Regions from separate parts of the Paenibacillus segetis genome, predicted to be linked through region 2. Evidence: riboswitches for the same ligand, from Rfam matches in the RefSeq annotation. Region 2 holds a riboswitch; the other holds the start of a gene.
The links. A riboswitch is a leader RNA that binds a small molecule or an ion and turns the genes downstream of it on or off. The one in region 2 is predicted to bind cyclic di-GMP.
Positions count from the first base shown of each region.

Region 1: another riboswitch for cyclic di-GMP. It lies ahead of IEW05_RS24445 (non-ribosomal peptide synthetase family protein); the one in region 2 lies ahead of IEW05_RS18205 (glycosyl hydrolase family 28-related protein).

Region 1 covers NZ_BMFT01000007.1:22,323-30,420, forward strand. Annotated here, with positions in the region: gene IEW05_RS24445 (non-ribosomal peptide synthetase family protein) at 75-3,797, opposite strand; cyclic di-GMP riboswitch class I at 3,942-4,033, opposite strand; gene spoIIE (stage II sporulation protein E) at 4,167-6,671, opposite strand; gene IEW05_RS24455 (hypothetical protein) at 6,731-6,880, shown strand; gene IEW05_RS24460 (S1 domain-containing RNA-binding protein) at 7,082-7,579, opposite strand; gene IEW05_RS24465 (FtsB family cell division protein) at 7,694-8,041, opposite strand; gene yabQ (spore cortex biosynthesis protein YabQ) at 8,060-8,098, opposite strand, start outside.
Region 2 covers NZ_BMFT01000002.1:442,855-450,952, reverse strand. Annotated here, with positions in the region: gene IEW05_RS18210 (YveK family protein) at 1-337, opposite strand, end outside; gene IEW05_RS18205 (glycosyl hydrolase family 28-related protein) at 718-2,106, opposite strand; cyclic di-GMP riboswitch class I at 2,188-2,272, opposite strand; cyclic di-GMP riboswitch class I at 2,385-2,469, opposite strand; gene wecB (non-hydrolyzing UDP-N-acetylglucosamine 2-epimerase) at 2,577-3,650, opposite strand; gene IEW05_RS18195 (glycosyltransferase family 4 protein) at 3,647-4,819, opposite strand; gene IEW05_RS18190 (NAD-dependent epimerase/dehydratase family protein) at 5,127-6,497, shown strand; gene IEW05_RS18185 (GNAT family N-acetyltransferase) at 6,560-7,483, shown strand; gene IEW05_RS18180 (hypothetical protein) at 7,536-8,069, opposite strand.

The sequences.
Region 1 (8,098 bases), on a different contig from region 2:
GTATAAACAAATGGCAGGGAATACAATTTATTTGTAAAGCTAAAAAACCGAGTCTTTGAAGACTCGGTTGCGATTTATGGCTGATCGAAATAGCCTATGGACATAGCGTAATCGATCAAACGTTTGAAGAACTCATGGTTCATTTCCTGACAGGTCACATGAGATCCACCCAAATACTCCATCGTTTGTGGGCAAGTATACCTATACGGACTATTATTAGCTCCGTCACCCTCAAGCTGGGCCATAGCCAGCTCCAATCCGCGAGCATCCTTAGGTCGACTGCGATCTAGCAGCCATGATTCATACTCTCTTAACTCTACAAGTTCAATGTCATAACCATAAGCTCGGAAGCTTTCTACTAAATCTACATACGAAATTTGTACAGGGTTGCATATATGAAACATTTTACCAACCGTGGCTTGATGAAGTACCAACGAGGTAATCGATTCGCCCGCATAATCTATCGGAGTAATATCTACCTGCCAGTTAACTCGTGGCGCCTTCTTTAATAGAATCATGGCTTTCAGCATTCTATAAAAAGCATTGTTGTCTATATTCCGTTGAAATACACCACTTTGTGAATGGCAAGACAAGTTACCTACGCGATATACGGTTGTCGGAACGCCCCCAACCTCACAGGTATGAACTACCAGCTTCTCTGCTTCCAGCTTGCTGTTCGTACAGACATTATCAAGAGTTACTGAATAATCATACAAATCCCTATCAGTAAATTGATTCCATTGACCACTCAGCGCTAACTCCTCAGGAATCCTCAGTGTCGAGACAAAGTGAAAACGAGCATCCTGCTTGTCTCGGATTAATTCCAGTAATGAATTCGTACTCTCAACATTCACCCGAGTGAAATACTCCGAATCACCAAAACGCCTCACATCGCCACCGCAATGAATGATCGAATCGACTTTTTGCCGTAGAAATTCATTATTAGCTGCAGTCAGTCCCAGACCATACTTCTCCAAATCACCGTGAATCACGATGACCTGATTGTCCAGCTTCTCTAATATATCTTGTCCAAAATAGTTGCTCATCACATCAGACAACCGCCTACGTGGATCTTCTCCCAGAGGCGAGCGAATCAGACAATAAACTATGGTATCGTCACTACGATTTAGCAACTCATAGAGTAACCTTGAGCCTAAATAACCCGTAGCACCGGTCAGCAGAATATGCTTCTGACGGTACACCTTACTAGGAATCAATAGATCTGAATTATAAAAGGAACGGGGGAATTCGGCTAAATCTTTTATTTCACCGTTATCCTTGTCTAACGCTTCATTAGGATCTGTTTGGGCCAAAACAGTCACTCTTTCAGCCAATTTCTCAATGGTTGGATATTGGAAGAAATCATTCATTTTCAGCCTTGGAAACTGAGGCTTCAGCATAACAAGTATCTCGCATATCTTTAGAGAGTGCCCCCCAATCTCGAAGAAATCATCCTGAATGCCGATATCTGTACGATGAAAGGCACTCTCCCAAGCGGCTGCAATCTTCCGTTGTAGATCGTCCTTAGGGGCGATATAATTTGAGTTTTGCTCATCATCGTAAGCCACATCAATTAACGCTAGCTGCTTACGATCTATTTTACCGGTAGGTGATACAGGCAATGACTCCACAACATTAAAATAATTAGGAACCATATATGCGGGCACCTTGATCTTCAGAAACTGCACTAATTCACTCTTAGTTAGAACCTGGCCTGTCTTGGAAGTATAGAAAGCAACCAACATTGTATTGCCGTCCTCATCTTCCTTAGGAATGACAACCGCATCCTTGATTTGTTCATGCTTCTCTAGATTGTCTTCAATTTCACCAATCTCAATTCGATATCCCCCGATCTTCACTTGCAGATCCTTGCGACCCATATACTGAATACCATGATCCTGCAATTGCACCAAATCACCGGAACGATAATATATCCTGCCAGATTGCGGATGAACTGGATCTATAACAAAACCTTTCTCGGTCAGCCCCGGTTCGTTAAGATACCCCTTAGCTAATCCAACTGAATGGATCAATAGCTCACCCATAACGTTCTTCGGACAAGGCTGGTTATGTTCGTTCACAATGAGTACCTCGTAGTTTGTAATCGGCTCACCGATACAAATGCTCGAGGTGTATTCAGGTACAATATAATCAATAGTATGCGTCGTCGTCACAACGGAGGCCTCTGTCGACCCATAAGCATTTACAATAATCGGACTGTGATGAAGTTTCTGTTGGAATGCCCGCACAACCTCTCCAGTTAATACCTCACCGCCAATAACAAAGCTCTTGACTCTGACGTACTTCCGCGCATCTTCATCACTTAGATAAGTGGACAATTGATTAAAAAACACCGTTGGCAAAATACCAATCCGCGTTGCCCTCGTGTACTGAACCGCCAAGGTGAACATTTCCACCGAATAACGCTCTTTACTCGTCAATAAATGTAATCTTGAACCGCTACAAAGAGAACTGAATATGTCGTATACCGAAGCGCCAAAGCTGAAGGTAGAATACTGCAAAATGACATCCTGCTCATTCAACTGCAAATGATTCATCGTATCAGCGGCAAGATTAATAACACCAACGTGGGGAATTAAGACGCCCTTCGGTTTACCCGTAGTACCAGAGGTGTAGAGAACGTATGCTACGTCATCACCTGTAAGAGAAACGCTACAAGGATCCTCTGGATATAGATCAAGTCCCCCTGTATCCAAGCAAAAAACAACATCGTCTAAGTCTCTTCCATCCAACAGCGTCACTAACCTCGGAGTATAGCATTCCTTTGTAATTACAATATAACTGTCTGTATCGGAAATAATATAAGCATTTCGAGCATCAGGGTGCTCGGGATCAAGCGGGATATAAGCCCCCCCGGCTTTTAGAACTCCGAGTATCGCAATCACTGCCTCGATACTCCGTTCCATGAAGATAGTGACAAATCCACCTTTAGATAAACCACGCTGTCTTAACATCTGTGCCACTTGATTAGATAAAGCGTCCAGCCTGCCATACGTGAGCTTTTGCTGACCGGACGATAGAGCAATGCGATCATGAAAACGACGGACCGTATCCCTTAGCATAGCAGGAATGTCCAAGTTTACAGGCAGCGCTTTAGCTGTATCATTAAGCGCATCATAAGCATCCTCATCTTCTTCGGTCAGAATCGGAATACTTGCTACCGCAATATCGTCATCCACTAATGAGGCTTGAACAATACTTTGGTAATGGGTTGCAAACTTGCGGATCGTGCTCTCTTTGAACAAGTACTTATGATACGAAATATCTAAAGTCCATTGTTCATCAGCTTTGTTCACATGCCAGTTCAAGCAACTGTGCGCATAAGTATTGTCTACTCCATATATGGTTTCTAGGATGGGCGAATACTGGGTTATGTACTCAATTTCATTGAGGGGGAGACGGGAATTCCGGTTCATTTTAAGTTTGACTGATACCTGCCTATACATCTTGCGGAAGGAGGTATTTCCATCCATGATCATCCGCAGCGGTATCACTTCTCCATCATTTCCGCTTACTCCAACAATCTGATCTCCTTCTCCACTCATTCTAAAAAGGAAAACAAAATAACAGGTCAGCATCCATATGTGCAGATCGAAATGTCTTTGAATATCGTTCATTTGCTCTCTGCTTACGTCCAATACATAAGTGGAACGCTGTATCTCTCTAACCGAGAGATGTTTGGGATAATCAGTGAACAGACTCCATCCGGATAAAGGGGGTTTAAACTCATTGAGCCAATAATCTTTCGTCTTCTCTGATAACAGTAGGGTATTCATAGGCATTTGCTCCTTAGCTCTCTCTGCTGATCTATATTTTAATCCAGCGCCCGAAGCTTAATCTCTTCAAACACGATGACGTTTCTCTCTCCAAGGCATAAAAAAAGATGATCCATAGTAAGCAACACCATAGATCACCAATTTTTTGGCAACTGGCTGACATCTTCTACATGAGTAGGTAGGAAGTCCCTATAGCTTTGCGTCACTACTTTTCAGTAGTTTTGCCGTAATAGTTATTCATTTGAGAATAAATAGAAATAATTACCCAGAAAAAGAAACATAGTGCTATATTACTACAATGTTCCAAACTATTCCATATTTAATATTATCTGAACTACTTATGTTAAATTTCTAACACGAGTTGGTACGCTAACTTACGGTACGAGGCCGCTCCAGCGTGCTAATCCCTGGAATGTTCAGCGTTGCCCATTGCGGTCTTAAGTGATCCACTTTGACCACAACAACAGTCATATCATCTAAGATAACATTTTGCTGGTACCGAATCACAGAATCTAGCAGACGGTCTGCCATCTCCTGCGGATTCTCTTCATGAATTTCTTGGATCAATCGTTTGATCCACAGTTCTTTATTTACCGCATGACCTGGAGCATCATAAATCCCATCGGTCATCATGATCAGCGTGTCTCCAGGGTATAATTGCAAGGTTACCAAATCAATTTCGATATCCTGAATGATTCCGATAGGTAAGTTGCTAGCCGATACAGGGATAACCTCTTGCCCCCGTTTGATGAAGCTTGGAGACGAACCAATCTTCATAAACGTCGTTCGAGCAGAATATTCATCAATTAGCGCCAGGTCAACGGTAGCATAAATTTCGTCCGGCGAACGCAACATTAAAATAGAGTTAACCGACTTGATGGCAAGTGTCTCATCCATCCCCGACTGCAGCAATTGTTCAAGAATGTTCAGTGCCGTGCTACTCTCAATTCTTGCTCGCTCCCCATTACCCATGCCATCACTGATGGCTACCGCATAAGTACCATTTCCAAGTTCCATTGCACTAAAGCTATCACCGGACAATAAATCCCCACCTTTAGCTGTACCCGCTACTCCTGTCGTAATCTCATACGTCTTGGCCGAGCCAAACGTCACACAAGCAAGTCCCTCCCTTCCGCCCAAAGAAGACTCACTTATGACGGCAATATGTTCAACAAGAATATCCGATAGTAGTGGAGCAATAATCTTCCGGCACTCGTCGAACCCACGAGTATAAGCGTGGACAATTTCAATCTCCACATTCCCATGATCTAGATTTACAATATCGATACTATGGATGGATAATCCCATCTTTTCTAGCGCTTCTCTAATCTGTTCCTCCTGCTTGTACATCGCCTGACCTTCCCGCTTAATCTCTTTGGCCAGATCCTCCATGACCTGAGAGACACCGGACAACTGCTCTGCCACAAGCTGGCGACTATCGTATATTTGCCGCTTCCAATGCATATCATGTTGATAGAGATCGTATTCCCGTTTCATCACTTCAAGTACTTGTTCTGTTTTGGAGCAAATTTTATTCCACTTTGGAGGAATCTGTTCTTTATTTAAACCTGGCTTTTCTTCAACCAACGTCATCATATCGGTCATATATTTATAGGTTTGATAGAACTTACCTTCCCAGCAAGAATTCCGGCGAAAACAGCTCCCACACACACCTTCCGTTACGGAGTTCATGAAATGATCCATGTCTTCATTCCGCTTGGCTAGCTCACCAGAGCTTGCGACCACTCCAAAGCTATGCGATAACTGTTTAAATACATGCGAGAATTTCGTTACCCTCTCAGCAGTAATATCTCGCACCCTTTTCGCATACTCATGTTGAGTATTCATATGATCTTGCGTGCCAGGTACATACTTGGAGATGACGCTTATCATGCTTTTCGGTGTCAAAAGAAACAGCCCAACGGCAACACAACTTTCCCATGTTGAGGACATGACATCGGCTGGACCCGTGAGATAAATGGACAAGATCGAGGAGCCTAGAAGCATTCCGAAGCCCACTGCCCATTTACGTCCCTCACGCAGCATTCCGGCCAACATTCCGGAAAAGGCCAGTAAGCTCATTTGATATAGCGCCGATGTATCAGCCAAACTAAGGATCAATCCTGTTACTACACCAACAGAAGCACCTAGTGGCGCTCCGCCAACTAACGCAAATATAAGAATTAAATATCTCGACATCACATGTTCGATAGATAAATCATTCACCGACCATCCGACTGATCCGGTCATTACAGAAGCAAGTAGAATAACGAGGCAAAGTATTTCTTCATTCCGAAGTTGATAGTTTTTTTTGCGGTAAGTAAGAATAGGCAGCGCCTGAATGAACACGAGCGTAAGCACAAAGCTTAATACAGCATCCATTACGATCATGGTCATGGCATACCAGCTCAAGGAAGGGCCAATAATGGCTCCAACTAATCCTACAAAAAACGTGGAAGTAAACACCATGAGCGGCGCATAAGAAATATCGGCTCGATCGAATGATGCTACTCCTTTATAAATCAAATAGAATATGATGAGTTCTGCGGCAATGACAATGACGTGATGACCAGTTACAGGTGCAAATATAGCTCCGGCGATCATCGAGGCACCGGCCAAGAAGAGAATATCTCGGCGCATAAACACAAGGACAGCGAAGAAAGCCGCAGCAAAAGGAGATAACTCTCCTAGAATCGTTGCTTTACCAAGTAAAAATCCCATGAATAACAATAATCCGTTCCATTTATTTGCCGCAAAGACCAAGCTCCACTTCTTTACGATGGGTATGCTTGTCCATCTAGTCCGCCATGTGATACCGATTGGCTCCTTAGCTTTCTTCATCCCTGGGAATGAGATGACATTCCTCTTCTCCATCGTCTTTCGCACCGCCTTTTCTAATTTTTGTAAGTATGTCCCATTATAGGAGGGCGGCGATGGAAAGTTTGTCAGATGTCGGTACCACTAGTAAAGAAATTTCCGACAAATTGAGAGAGGATTACGAAACGGGGCGAACACAGGCCCACTCTGTACCTGCATCTCATGATACGCTCCTATGTTCGTACAGATTTGTGCCGCTTCGCTAGAGAATCATCAGCGTTTCAACTTGAGATTACTGGAAATGCGTAATAACCTGTCGGCAAAAGAAGGAAGACGACAAAAAAAACATGAGCTCGGCGATACATGTCCAAAGTTTCTCCTAATCTATTTGAAATAAAAGAAAAGCACACAAAAAAACCGTAGGCAATCACGATTGCCTACGGTGGGTTTAATATATGATTGGGGGATTACATTCGTTTGGCTCCGCGACCTCCGCGTTTGCCTTCCGTATTCTTCTTCAGTGAAGAAATGCGTTCTTCGCTATCCTTGAGGAAGCGTGACACTTTATCTTCAAAGGTAGCTTTACCAGCTGGGGGTTTGAATGAACGTCCTCCCCGATCCCGGTTAAATCCTCCACCACCGCCGCCACCACTTGGACGGTCTCCATCTCTTCCGCCTGACGGTCGATCAGGTCTCGGTGCACGAGGCGGTCTAGCAGCCTCTACTGGTTTGTCTACGGTTTGCTTAATGGATAGCCCGATCTTGCCGTCCTTATCGACATTAATTACCTTCACGGTAACCGCGTCGCCTATCTTCAGATGATCGTTGACATCTTTAACATAATTGTCGGCGATTTCCGAGATATGAACGAGACCCGTGACACCTCCTGACAGATCCACAAATGCTCCGAAATGCGTGATGCCTGTCACTTTTCCTTCTAACTTGGTGCCCACTTCTATTGCCATAAAATAAAATGATCCTCCCTTAAAAATATACAGCCAGGTCTCACAGTCTTGACTGCGGTGATTTGATTATACCGAATGACTCAAACAAGGTCAACAGACGTATATCCCCAAGAGTCAATCATTTCCCGTCTCAGACTCTGATACCCGGACTGGAATTTCCCCCGGTTTGTATAGACCGTATTTCTTCATTGCGATTTGCCCAATATATTCAGGATCCTTGAGTCGGTTTAATTCATATTCTAACTGGTCTAAGCTTTGTTTACTTGTGGCCATGGAGGTCTCTCTCTCCGCTAGTTGCTGAGATTTTGCTTCAATTTCCCCAGATTGAGCTATGTAAGTGTATCCCGCCCAACCAAGAAATATGATCATAAATCCCGCCCATAAACGGAGCCTTCTACGTGCCCCGGTAGAACTTGAAGAAGCTTGGCCTTTGTTAGTAGACTTTTTCTTAACTGAGCTCACCCGGACACCTCCATACCGTCAATTCTTGCTGAACCAGCGTTGCCATATTCTAATCGC
Region 2 (8,098 bases):
TCGCGCTCTGCACAATTTTCCTTGATTTCTCAATAAACGATTCAGCGAATGCATTGGCAATTGCTACGGCATCCTTAGGATTATCATGAGTAGCAGATAACAAAATGACCAAAGTTCCTGGATCTGTTCTGACCGTAACTCGCTTAAGAAGTTCAAAGACGGTTTCGGAAGTCTCCAACTTCTTCTGTGCTTCGATTGCAATAAAACGACTCTGTATCGCATCTTCATAAGTCTTGGTTAACATTTGGCTTGCCAAAAATTCGTTATACGTCCCTGATTCGTTCGAAGCAATGGTCGCAACAAGACTAGCAGTTGCCAGATATTGCGGTTTAACCATGCTATTAACTAAAAAAACGCCCCCCACACACAATAGAAGCGTAAATCCAAACGCAATAAAATGCCGACCAATTACCCGCACTAGATTAAAGATCTCCAAATGTTTATTCACCTCAAACTAAAGTTACTCCAGTTACCGAACGAATCAATGCATAAAATTTTATGCAAAAAAGCTCCCCACACTTCATTGTCTAGGATAAAAGTCACCTGGAATTCATACTTATATTAACACAAAATAGAATACTTGGAATCCTCTTTTTTCCTTTTTATATTATATTTCTCTAATTATATAAAATAACCAATTTCACTAGAATTATATGACAAAAAAGACCCTTTTTCGATTAATCTCGAAAAAGAGTCTTTACTATAAAACTAGCTAGATTAACTGATCACTTCTACATTGACGTTCGTCTTAGCCAATTGAACGTTAAAGGCTTTGCCCTTAATTGTATTGTTACGAAGAACAATATTCTTTTGAGTACAATTCTCCACATATGTTGTTAAATCGATACCGCCTTGTGTGGCTTGAATCACATTGCCGACGATGGATCCCTTCTCAGCATTTTGCCAGGTCCAAATCCCTTTATCGGCGTTCTCAATTTGATTGTTAACGATACTAAAGTCTTTAGTGTTCCCTAATCGAATAGCCGTAGTTCCAACAGTAGAACTCTTAGCTCCCATTGTAATTTGGTTACCGTCAATCTTTACGTTATTAACCGTTTGCCAGGAACTCACTTCGATTGCAGCATAATAACTTCCTACGCCACCAATCGTATTATTCTTGATTGTATTGTTAGATCCATATACGCTTATACCCGCATACATATCAGGAGCCTGCTTGCCTTTATCATTTCCAGCATAATAATAGTTGTTCTTCAGATATGAATTAACGATACGATTATCTCTAACCGTAATACCTTGTGCATAAAGCTTAATAGCACGTTTCGCATTGTTATCAAATACGTTGTTAGCAATTAGACTATTTGTGTCTTGAGCCTTATCATTCTCAAGATTTCTATCTTCATAATAAATTCCATCACCATCATCAGCAGGACCAATATGATGGATATGAGAATTCGTAATAGATACGTTAGTCCCTACTTTTTCGTTCGATCCCCATGATGTCGTTACGTATATTCCCCTTGCAATAAGACTATCCGCTGTTAAGTTCACCGCCGAGATATGACTCACTTCCGTATTGTCTATCGTAATACGATCCGTGTTGCCGTATATCATAACCCCCGTCACAATTCCCGTATAATATTCACTCTGCGAATCTTTGCTATGAGTTGCATTTGAAAGGATACTATTACTCACTTTGATTGCTGAGCTGCCCGGGTCAATAACCAATATACGATTCACAGCCATATTACCATCCAGAACGATACCTTCGATTTCAATATCATGTCCATGTAGCCGCATCAGTTCCCAGCCAAAGTTATTATCGTTGGCTTTGATGATCGAGCTTGTACCATCGCCAAGTATCTTCGTTAAACTATTAACTAGTAAAGTCTTTGAAGGATTAATCATATAAGTTCCTTTTGGAAAATATACCGTCGCCCCGTTGCCATCTACAGAATCTAGTATTTGTTGAATGGCCGCCGTATCATCACTACGTCCATCTCCCTTAGCACCGTGGTCCTTCACATTGATTATATTCTGATTCGAGCCCGCTGAGGCTTGAACTGTATAACCAGGAGTACTATAAAATATGCTGATCATTATGGTAATTGCTATTACAGCTATTCTCTTAAAATAACGATTCATCATATCAATCACTCCAAATTCAATATGGATAAAAAAATAAGAAGATCCCTGTTCCAGGATCTTCTCAGTTTCATCCTGAAAACTTTCGGGAACTGGCTGGCATGTGATCTCTCACGAAGCCCCTTTAGTTTTGCGTCCCACACTTTCATGCGGTTTGCCATTTCGTAGCTTTCATATTCAATTTGAAATTACTAGCTTCAAAAATTATTTCGTAGAAAGAAAAAAAGAACCTCATTAACATTTGTCATGTCAAAGGTTCCTCAAAAACAGAACCTGAGCGTTTTGGAAACTGGCTAGCATGTGATTTCTCACGAAGCCCCTCTAGTTTTGCGTCCTATGCTTTCACATAGTTTGCCATTTCGACATATCAGGTGTAATAAAATTAGTAATCTATGGATAAATAGTAGCATGTAATCTATGAATCTGCAAACCTATTTTTTAAAATTTCTATATATAAACCCTAAAATATACAATTACCCTAAATAATCATAGATTTGTTTCACGATACTAACAGAAGCTTTTCCATCACCGTATAAATTGTCGATATAGGGTCCGCATTGATGGGCAGAAATGATGGCATTCAAGTCCATTGTTAATGGATCAACTAATGTGTTCCACCCACTCTCAACAGTCTCAACCCACTCCGTCTCATTACGCAATGTAAAACAAGGAACTTTAGCGAAGTACGCTTCCTTTTGAACGCCTCCAGAGTCCGTGATAATGGCTTTAGCATGGCGCTCCAACAGCAACATTTCCAAATATGAAACGGGAGGTATAAATCGAATATTACCCGAGGTTGCATCCTTTTCTATCAATTTCAAATCTCTCAACATTTTCTCAGTCCGTGGGTGAATCGGAAATAATACTGTCTCATTAAGAGCCAAGAGCGAATGAATAATGGCTTGCAATCGCGCAGGGTCATCCGTGTTACCAGCTCGATGTATCGTGCTAAGATAGTAGTTCCCTTGATGTACCCCAAATGTATCTAGCTTGTACTTTTCTTCTGTAAGATTATAGTTATGTAGTACAGCATCGTACATGACATCACCTACCAAATGCACACCCTTCGTGATATTTTCAGCCTGTAAATTTCTTACAGCCGATTCCGTAGGGGCAAACAACAAAGTAGACACATGATCAGTTAGGATTCTATTAATCTCCTCAGGCATCTCTTTATCATAGCTTCGCAACCCCGCCTCAATATGAAACAGTGGAATATGAAGCTTACTCGCCGCTAGAGATCCAGCCAAAGTAGAGTTGGTATCCCCATATACTAGAACAGCAGAAGGTTTCGTTTCCTCAATCAATCGCTCTATTTTGATCAATATATCGCCCGTTTGCTTACCGTGAGACGCAGAACCGACACCTAAATCGTAATCGGGACGTGGGATATGAAGCTCCTCAAAAAAGATTCCCGCCATATTATGATCATAGTGCTGACCTGTATTCACCAAGACTTCCTTATATCGTTTCCTTAATTCTCTGGATACCGGAGCAGCCTTTACAAACTGGGGGCGTGCACCAACAATCGTCATAATCGTCTTCATAGCCCTAACCCACCTCGCTCATTAATTGTTATGGAGCTGTCTTGTGATTTGAAAACAGCCTCCATATATATAGGAGTAACTTCATTTAACACTTTCAATACGGAATATTTCTCCGTTAACAGATCCCGTCGCTTACCGATTTCTTCACGCAGCAAGGGACTAGCGTAAAGCTCCAGAACCCGTTTAACGAATGCATTCTGGTCGTTCAATCCAATTAAGAATCCATGAACTCCCTCTTCTACTAGATCACGATTACCTCTTACGTTCGTAGCTACTACTGGAAGACCTGAAGCGATAGCTTCCATAATATTAACTGGTAATCCTTCTTGCGTACTGGATGAGACGGCAATATCGGCTAAAGAATAAATCTTGTCCATGTCCTTCCGATGGCCCAAAAATGTGACGGTATCCGTCAGATCCATTTCATGTGTCATTTTCTTGTAGTACTCCTCCAAATCGCCTTGCCCAGCAAGCAATAATTGTAGATTTGGAATGTGTTGCTTCAGTTGTCGTACCACCTCGAACAGCAGACTCTGATTCTTACGCTTACTTAGCTCAGCAGCATAAATCAGTACAAATTTATCCTGACCAATCTGATATGCCGACCGTAACTGCCGTTTTTCTTCAGCGGATACCGGTCTAAATTTGTCGAAATCGATTCCGACACCATGTACGAAGGTGATATTCTTAGCCTTGAAATGCCGACGTAAGACCCGAGTGTAATCCTCTTCATTCATTGTAATCAGGTAATCTGTGTATCGAGAAAGCATCTTCTCCACTGGATAATAGACTAACCAGTTAATTGACGAAGCTCCCGTAAAAAAATGAAACCCATGTGCCGTATAAATGACTTTTGTCCCACGTCGACGGGCTTTCCGAGCAGCAAGGCGTGTTAAAACTCCACCCATCGGTGTATGGCAATGAATAATGTCGTATTCATTCTTGTCTATAATTTTTTTCAATTCTATGTATGCTCTAAGGTTGTCCAACTTAAAAGGAGATCGCTGAATCGAAATGTTAAATTGTTTCTCTACGTATGGAACCGATGATTCCCCATGGGTCGCAGCATGAACTTCCCACCCCTGTTCTTTGAACCACCGCAAGTAAGGTTGGTGAAATGCAGTCAAATGGGATACCACTGTAGCACAGAATAAAACTTTCTTGGACACTCTGATCCTCCACCAATCAATTTAATCAACTCAGATCCACCCAAAATAACTAACGATGACGGATCGCCAATCCCGCTAGATCTCGGTATGACAATCGGTCACAACTAAATATATCAGCGGCAATTCAATATTACAATACTGACCATTTATAGTTAAATTTGAATGCCTGATAGATTACCATTTTGATAATTACCCTATTATATGAGATTTCTTCTTTAATTTCCTTGAATTGGTTTACAATATTTGCCTTACCATATATGATGAATCTAATAGACATTAACTCAACTTATTCGTTAGAGGTGACATTGTGAAAGTTTTAATAACCGGTGGCTATGGTTTTATCGGTTCATTTGTTGCGGAAAAGTTCTATCAAGAGGGTCATGATGTGATCCTTATCGATAACATGTCATCCGGAAATCTCAAAAACATTCAATATCAACATACATCCTATATTATTGATGTTGAGAGCCCCGCTTGCGAGTCCATATTCGAACAACATAAAATCGACGCTGTTATCCATCTTGCTGCGCAGATCAATATCGTTACTTCCATGGAAAACCCCTATGCCGATACCAAATCCAACATTCTTGGATTAACGAATATACTCCAACTATCCGCAAAATACCAAGTCAAAAAATTTATCTTTGCCTCTTCAGCTGCTGTATATGGGATGACTGATGAAGTCCCTTTGTCTGAGACCTTACACTGTCGTCCTGTGTCACCATATGGCATTAACAAACTGCTCGGTGAATATTATTGCGATAAGTGGAGCGAGCTTTACAACCTAGATACCCTATGCTTTCGATTCGCCAATGTGTATGGCCCACGCCAAGGCTCAGTCGGCGAAGGCGGCGTTGTCTCTATCTTCATGGAACGACTCCGTAACGGACAGGAACTACAGGTTTATGGTAGCGGGGATCAAACCAGAGACTTCATCTATGTAGAAGATATTGCCGACGCTATTTATACCGCCACCTTAGATCATTCTTTACAATCAGGAATCATGAACCTTTCTACGAATACGGAAAGTTCCGTGAACGACTTGATTGAAATTTTATCCAAGCTTCAACCACTCCCTGGGGTAGTTAATATGAGTCCTCGGCCTGGCGATATATTCCGCTCGACTTTGGATAATAGCAAACTACGCAGTGCCATGAATTGGGAACCTAAATTCAGTCTTGAGCTTGGACTCCGTAAAACTTACGAGTGGCTTATGCAATCAGATAATGTAACTCCACGTTCAGCAGATCCAGTAACCAGAAATGATTCATCTTTAAATGAAGCACATATTCAGAATGAACTCATCACCTCTTCCTTATCTCGCCATATTCGTAGCCTATATCTCAGTCAAAGCGAGCATTATTTAGAGGGAACTCCCGTACTCAAAACAGACATCTTCGATGCTGTTATTCGTTCTAGGGAACAGGCTAAGAAAAAATTTAATACGGACTATACCCTACTATCTTTGTTAAATTATGTTCCTTATGACGATAAATTACTGTACAATATAGAGAGCTATTTGCGCGAGACCGACTATATCGGTTTAACTCAGGATGGCGAACTACGCATTTTGTTATCCAATGCGCCCTTCAAAGAAGCATCAGTCGTAGTAGAACGTTTGAAGCAACAATCTATTGAAGCTATCATCCATCTAAGCTCAGACATACAATATAGTTAATTGCGATAGTGCAAGATTAAGGCAGAGAATTATTTTTACGAAAGGAGATCTCCATTCAGATAATGATTGAGCAAACACCTCTAGCTAGATGGGCAGAATTCAATCGTCAGAAATGGCAGTGCACCGTCATGAACACCCAGTTTCAGACCCCTCAGTCTGAGGCTTATGGTGAGTGTTTATTTTTTTTGAATAAACGTAACAACTTCTTCCTTCCACCTCAGAATCCTTATCATCCGATCATGTTCCACACCTCTTCAACCACTAAGCCCTACCGTATAAATAAGCAATGGCATATTGTTGCGAATCAGATGATTGATAAATTGCTTAAAGTACGCGGGTCTGTGATCCTTAACTTACCTCCAGACATTTCCGACATTCGTCCTTTTACATGGCGGGGATTTAGAGCGGACGTTAAATATACATACTGTGTTGATCTTCCGTATTCACTGGAACAGGCAAGTAAAGCCATACGTAACAAAATCAGAAAGGCGGAAGCAGCGGGTTATCGATCTATTAGGTCTGATAATATGGAGCACGTATATCAGTGCTTGATTGAAACCGAGAAAAGACAAGGGTTCAGTCACCAATTGTCCGTTCAAGACCTGATACTTGCAAGAGATTTAATGGGCGAAGACGCCTTCCGTTGCTACATTTGTTATTCAAAAGATAATGAGCCCGTCAGCGCAAATATCTCTTTAATCCTAAATCAATCCCAGGCGATCGGCTGGATTGCAGGATCCAAGAGTGCACATCTCTCTGGTGGCGTTGTACAACATTTGCAAGCCTATGAATTCAAAGATCTGGAGTCGATTGGAATTACTAGATTCGACTTCACTGGAGCAAATATTGCCTCCATTTCTGAATCCAAGTCAGATTGGGGCGGAACTCTGGTTCCCTATTACGTAATTAAGAAACCTGGCTTAAAGGAAGTATTACGCGCTGGACGATATTGGTATTACTTCATAAAAAGGCTATCCCAGAAGTAGATTCATTCTACTAACGGGATAGCCTTTCTTTGTAAAATAAATTTTTAGTATTTTAAGGGATGAATTGCTGTACGATACGAACCACTTGCCCATCCTTGATGGTTATATGATAAGGAAATTGACTTAGATCAATCAGTTCATTATGCGAGAAGATTTCTCCGAATTTCTCCAGACTAATGAGTTCATTCCATTGGATATCCATATCTTCCAAATTTCCAGTACGATCATATATCTGCATGAGTACTTCAGCATCTTTAGCCACAGGATAACGAGTCAGTTGCTCATCGTCGTTCACAATATAATATCCATCGGGAGGGCCATCGATTCCCGCATCAGGCTCATTCGCTTGAAAAGCCACTTCTGCTGCTTCACCTTCATACCATTGGATAGGGTCCACAGTTACCGTTCCGCCATCCTTATTTATATTTAATTGATCAATATACACAGTCAACGTGCTAGTACTAGCTCCCTGCGAAACAGCGATATCATCTGGCTGTGCCGCTCGCAAACCCGGTGTAAGAAACGAAGACATAGCAACAATCAGGACTAATGGCATCAATACTTTAATCAGTTTCTTCATCATCATGTTCCGCCTTTCTGGTGTTCGGTCTCTTC